2 regions of the Virgibacillus sp. Bac332 genome follow, and region 2 is predicted to be linked to the other one. Evidence: a T-box and tRNA genes for the amino acid it is inferred to sense, from the RefSeq annotation. Region 2 holds a T-box; the other holds one or more tRNA genes.
The links. The T-box of region 2 lies ahead of D9782_RS09860 (methionine--tRNA ligase). A T-box ahead of a tRNA ligase gene usually reads a tRNA of that ligase, here a tRNA-Met.
Positions count from the first base shown of each region.

Region 1: it has a tRNA-Met gene. The T-box ahead of D9782_RS09860 (methionine--tRNA ligase) is inferred to sense a tRNA for this amino acid. The anticodon was not compared.

Region 1 covers NZ_CP033046.1:1,125,373-1,128,798, reverse strand. Annotated here, with positions in the region: gene D9782_RS05330 (hypothetical protein) at 103-600, opposite strand; tRNA gene D9782_RS05325 (tRNA-Met) at 1,185-1,258, shown strand; gene D9782_RS05320 (S1 domain-containing RNA-binding protein) at 1,636-2,019, opposite strand; gene D9782_RS05315 (FtsB family cell division protein) at 2,122-2,457, opposite strand; gene yabQ (spore cortex biosynthesis protein YabQ) at 2,509-3,108, opposite strand; gene yabP (sporulation protein YabP) at 3,105-3,404, opposite strand.
Region 2 covers NZ_CP033046.1:2,053,391-2,056,816, reverse strand. Annotated here, with positions in the region: gene D9782_RS09865 (HesA/MoeB/ThiF family protein) at 1-288, opposite strand, end outside; partial or broken gene D9782_RS09860 (methionine--tRNA ligase) at 538-1,332, opposite strand; T-box leader at 1,400-1,664, opposite strand; gene D9782_RS09855 (NUDIX hydrolase) at 1,941-2,441, opposite strand; gene D9782_RS09850 (metallophosphoesterase family protein) at 2,620-3,327, opposite strand.

The sequences.
Region 1 (3,426 bases), 930 kb from region 2:
GAAATGAATGGCCTATTATTTCTGGCTTGAAATAAAGTCTAACTGAATTTACTTGATAGATTAACGCACTTAATAATTATAGAAAAAACGATATTGCTTTAGTTACATATTACTTAATGAACCAAATAAAATCATTATAGCTAGAATAAAAACTACCGATATAGAGCTGATAAATAAACGTCTTTCCCTTACGATATTGAATACACCTTTATAAAAAGAATCTATCATTAAAATTAAAACAAAGACAACAGGATAAGCCATTATAAATGTTAATCCCTTATTCATCGTTGGACTGAAATCTAAATTATTTACACTCAACACAGCTACTAGGATAAAAACAAATAAAATAAGGGTTCCTATCATTAAAGTATGGAAGGGGTTGTTCCATATTCCTTTTTCAAATAGGGAAGGATACTTTTTAATAATTAAGCTTAAAATGACATATATTGTCATTGTTACAATCAAAGTTGCTATAACAAAAAACAAACTATTTATATAGTTATTTTCTACATCTAGCTTATAATCAATAGTTAGAAATAAGATAGGAAGAAAAGCAAGTACAATTAAAATTATTAGTCTATTCCTTATTTCTTTCTTCAACGTAGTGTTACCTCATTTCTCCGTTCAGTTTAATAATGGAAAGAGGCTGGGGCAAAACACAACTTCTTTACTCAAAACACGAATAATCATGTTATCAATAGGAGTATCATCGCCGCACCGTGAAGATATACGCTCTTTCCGTGGGCACGGCCTAAGCTAACTTGGTAAAGAAAAACACGTTACCAAGTGGATCTTCGGACTCGTGTTGTTCCCGCCGGAGTCTCGCTTATTTCAGGTGCTAAATGAATGATTCTAACCAAAAAACGAAAAGATAATTGACTTCGACTAAACATTGTTCGTTTTTTATTGTTTCTTCATTAGTTTTGTCTCAGCCTCATCCTTTCCTATATCGTACAATGCTTTTTCATTTTATCATAACGGAGATAGTTATTTGTAAAAAACCAAGCTTATTAAATATTAAAGTACCGTATTCTTTACTATTTGTATTCTCTATTGTGTAAGTCGATTTGGGCAGGGCTCTTAATTAAATTACTTATATTGCCTGTGATTCTTTCGATTTTCTTATAAGAAAGCTATTGACAGAGTCTTAAACCTGCTGTATTATATTTTCTGTTGGCTTATTTGGCGGTGTAGCTCAGCTGGCGAGAGCGTACGGTTCATACCCGTGAGGTCGGGGGTTCGATCCCCTCCGCCGCCATTATTTAGTAAAACCTGTTGCATAAGCAAAGCAGCAGGTTTTTTTGTTATATCGGTCTACCTTACACTATAAAATCAGAACAAAAGCGTAAGCGTCCGATTAGAAACGTAGCGACTGGAGCGAGTCAACAAAGATAAAGGAATCACGGTGAGCTTGCGAGCCGATGACGACTTAGATTAGGGCAATTCGTGAAGTCGCCCTCGTTTCTGGGCGCTGGAGCTGCTGCAACTCAACACGCCCATATGGATCCACATGGGCAAATTTTATATTTTCCGGTATTTTCCTAAACAATTAAAAAGAGAGGTTGGAACATAAAAGTTCCAACCTCTCTTTTTGTCGTATTTATATATAGAGCATTATTGTATAGACAGCAACTGCTATCCTCTCTTAGCACCTCGACCCCCGCGTTTGGATTCCGTGTGCTTCTTCAAAGAGGCAAGACGGTCCTCAGAATCCTTAAGGAAGCGATTCATTTTTGACTCAAAAGACTCCGTCCGTTCACGGTTATCTCGCTGACGTTTTGGTTTATCTATTGCTTTTTTTATAGACAAGCCAATCTTCCCGTCCTTCTCGACATTAATAACTTTCACCTTCACTTCATCTCCAACAGAAAGGTGATCGTTAATGTCTTTCACATAGTTGTCAGCAACCTCACTAATGTGAACAAGCCCAGTAGTACCTTGTTCAAGCTCTACAAAGGCCCCGAAATTAGTGATACCAGTTACCTTTCCTTGCAGCTTGCTGCCTACTTCAATTGACATAAAAAAAATGCTCCTCCTTAGAATTTTTAAGAAACTAATATATGATCACAATGATGCACCATTAGCTTACTACTATATTATAGCCAAGCAGACAAAAGTGTGTCAATATGATGGCTTCTCATCGGGAAGTTTGAAAATTAATTCGCCCTCTTTAGAGAAGAAATAATTTGTTCTAGCAATTTGCAATACATAATCCTCATCATTTAAAAGCTCTACTTCCTCTTGCAAATTGGCTTCTTGCTTTTCTAAGCTTGTCAATTCCTTTTGTAAGGCTTGATATTCTTCCGTCTTTTCTGCATGAAGTACACGTTGTTTAAAATGGTACGTCGCCATGGTCCCTATTGCTATTACTGCAATCAGAGAAAATAACACAAGCCGGCGAATTAGACGCTTCTTCTTCCGTCTCTGCCTTTCTATGTAAGCATCATATTGCTGCATATAATTAGAATCTAATCTCGTTACTGTTTGTTTGTCTGAAGCCAAAGCTCGTTACCTCCTCTTAAACCTAACATACTTCACTACTTTTATACATATATTCTTCATTTTACTATAAAATCCTGCTATTTTAAAAAGAAATAATTGAACTTTTTTAGGCAATAGTCCGTATATAGCTTGAATTATCCACTTAATTGGCGTAATGATTACAGTTAAAATAAAAAGAAGAATCGTACCAACAACTTTACATAGCCAAACAATAAAGGTATATATAAGTTTCACGATCCACGTAATTGGAGATATGATAAGAGCTTGTACTATATTTTCAAAAAATCGATAAACTGCCGCAATAATACGAATGATCTGCTCCAGTACTTTTCTATATACGTTTGCAGCAGCAACCTGATAAAAGGCAAACCCCAATAAACAAGCAGCAAATATATAGAACCTTAGTTCACCACCATTTACCCGGAATAAAACATAAAATAATAGCATTGTCTGCATTAACCAAAAGCAAATTTCCATAACATAAGTCAGGATTCTTCTATTTTTCCAATATGGTGTAAATCGACGAAATGTATCCTGAATTAAACCAAGATAAAATCCGCCTGTAATCATAGTAATCATTGTGAGGAATTGCGTACTTAAGCTCATTTAAATAACTTGCTAAAGAACCCTTTAGCTTTCTCCTGCTGCTCATCTACATAGGAAAGCTCATATATTTTTCCTTTTATGGTTACTAACCCTTCATTTACATCAAGGTTTTTTAGATGTAAATTTTGCCCGCGGACAATCAGATAACCCATAACTGTCTCCAATAGAAACTCCTCGTTATCAAAGCTATCTACTTCTTTGACACCTGTTATTTCTAAATTTTTTCGATTATTAACTTTTACAGAATGATCCGTTTGCACACGTGTTATATTTTCCTTATTCTCATAATAATTCATCGTAATAGCCCTCCTTATCATT
Region 2 (3,426 bases):
TCTTATTGGATCATTGGTATTTTCGATAATTCCTTCTTTTAATAACAGTTCTGTACACTCCTCTAATTCTTTATATGTAAATTGCTGAAAATTGAGATTAATCTTTAAAAAAATATCCAAAAGTGGCTTAGTCCCATCCATTAATAATATAGATTTCAAAATACATTCATTCTCGATTTCAAAAACTTTATGACAAGAAGTAGAATAAAAAACAAAGTGAATTCTTTTAGTATTTTTTTCTTTAAAAACACCTACACTAGATTTGATCATTGGATATATATTCTTCAACTCATTTGTCCTCCTTATAAAATGAGCACACCACATAAATTTGGTGTGCCCATTTTCTCTGCCAAAATAGTTAGCAAGAACCATTTTTCGCATCGCCTTCTAGTACAAATTCAGCTATTTTTTTCATATGTAACCCTCCTTTCTCCTACTACTTATATCATAAATCATTATTCAGAATATTTGTATTGATAAAATTAATCGAATAAATCGAATTAAAGTTAAATACAACATAAAATTTTATAAACTTTTTTTACTGGCTGCATAATATCCGGAAACAGCTTCGATCCATACATAAATCTTCTTCTCCTCATATCCCTTTACTGGAACTGGAACACCTATTGGTAAATCTCTTGAAACTCCTCGATCGGGCAATCCTTCCATTAAATATCTTTCCGATAATTGAATCGCATTTTCTCTCCATAAGTTCTTCACTTTCGCATTAGTTACGTACTGCTGTAGTTCTTTTTGGAATGCACTTAACTTAAAATAGAAATGTTCTGTCTGTTTCGTAGTTGGAGAATCACCACAAATCTTACATTTCTTATTTATAAGGTCTAGTGGTTCTAATATTTTTGAGCAGTGGTCACATTGGTCACCACGAGCATCCTGTCCACATTGTGGACAAGTTCCTTCGACAAACCGGTCGGGTAAAAATTGTTCACACCTATTGCAATACGCCTGTTCAATTTCCTTTTTATAGATTTTTCCATTATCAAATAGCTGCAAAAATATATTTTGCACAATTCTATGATGATGGGCACTATCTGTCCTTGTATAGCAATCATAAGTAAAACCCAACTTTTCAAAACACGCACAAAACTCTTTATGATACCTATCAGCAATCTCCTTAGGTGTTACATCTTCTTGCTTTGCTCTAATCGTAATTGGAGTTCCATTGCAATCACTTCCTGATACATAAAGAACATTTTCTCCTTTCATTCTATAATACCGGGCTAAAACGTCACCTGATAATAAACTAGATATGTGGCCTAAATGTAGTGAACCATTGGCATAAGGCCATGCTCCTCCGATAAATACATTCATCTTATTTCCTCCCTTACTATTTTCATCTCTTGAAAATAAAAAACCTCGTCCAAAGACAAAACAACTGTCTAAGGACGAGATTATTCTCGTGTTACCACCTTAATTTGCTAACCACTCACATGATTAGCCTCAATAAGTACGGAACGATAAAGTTCTTATACCCTGACATTTATAACGAGTGCCAAATCTCGTCATAGCCTTACGCTCAATAGAACGTTCAACTATGCAGCTCAGAGACCATATTCAATCAAATAATTCCATGCTTCTTTTCAGCCAACGAAGCTCTCTGTAACGGAATAAAAATGATTTACTCTTCTCATCATTGCTTTTATATTTAACTTATTATTACATTTCATATTCATAAACACAATAGGAAATTATATTTCTACTTTGATCAACGGTACAATTTAACCTCTCCTCAATATTCCACCCAACAGCATTTCACGGCCACTGTATATATGCAAATCTCATATTTAGCATGTAAACTTCAATTACTCTTTTAATAAAATATATTTTATACATCCTTCAGCATCTTACAATAAAAACAATTTATTTTAATAGTAAAATTAATACGTTCATCCACATGCTTATTTAAGAATTGCAGAAACTTAACCAAACACCTTAAAAAACACTTTAAATAGTGAAATTTTAAATCGAGAAACGGTTATTGAATCTTTTATTACTGTATTTTTATGTCTAAGAAAATTTTTAATTTGCTTTCTTCTATTGGGAATCATAAACATAGGTAATTTTTTTGGATGAAACCAATCCACTTTATCTGTTTCAGGACCATTTTTAATTAGCGTACCACCTAGCAATTCCCCTAAAAATATGTGTTGTAAATCATCAAATTGAGGTTGATAATATTCTCCTATTTTTCGTTTAATCGAAATGATATACCCCGTTTCCTCTTTAGCTTCTCGTATAGCACAATTCTCTAAGTGTTCATCTTTTTCTAACATTCCCCCAGGTAAATCCCAGACAGGATAATCCTTTCTCTTCACTAACAATATGTAACCCTTTTTATTAAAAACGATGGTAAAACAGCCTGAAGTTTTTGCCATATCAATTATTGCTCCTTTTTGAAATAAAAATATACATTTTACCATAAATTCAAAATATTTTAACTGGATTATCTTTAGGTTAATAATTTTTTAATCATCTCTTCTAAACTCCCCATTTTCTATAGTGGTGTTAAGAATTTTTTCTCTTCTGCCTCTGTAATTTTAATAAGGAGAAGTTACATCTTGAGTATTTTAGATGAATTAAAAGTAATAACTTATTGAATTATGGACCAATATTTGGAGGGTTTCGTATATGTTCAGCAAAATCTTCTTTATATGGACAGGTACCTTGGAGTATTTCCTTCACAGCTTTTTCTATGTCATACTGCGTTTCCTTATGTTCTATTTCATCATCATGAATAAATAGCCAACAAGCCCCCTTAGCTTTACTCTGTAGACCAACACTACCAGCATTGACTATTCGCCTACCAGCTACTAATCTGTCAAACTGAATATGCGTATGGCCGCATACTATAATATTCGCTTCAGTATCCTTTACCATCTCATTAATTTCTCGTTCATCGGTATCAGCTCTTATTGCTTCTTCGTCATTCCTTGGAGAACCGTGTACAAACAATACATCGCCTAACCCGTTAATAGCCATCCGTTGTCTCTCAGGCAATTCTTTCAAAAAACTCAAGTGCTCCCTTGTTAATTGATCTGCACACCAGTAATTTATTTCTGCTACAAAATCCTGACAGCCATCTTCTATGCTATATCGATGCGCTACCTCTCTATCTGCATTACCCATTATAAATAAAAATGTATCCTTATATCTCATTAAAGTTTCCATGACTTCTCTAGGCTGCGGTCCCCAGACTAAGTCCCCACCAACTATAACTTTTTCAGCCTTTTCATTTGCCACTTCAGTTAAGACAGCTCCTAATGCAACGTTATTACCGTGAATATCATAAATTGCTGCTATTTTCATAACAAATACCTCCACGTATTAACATTTTCAGATACTAGATTAAGATGATAATCAATCATTTTTGCTAAAAGGTATATAGTGCCGTTCACACAAGATATC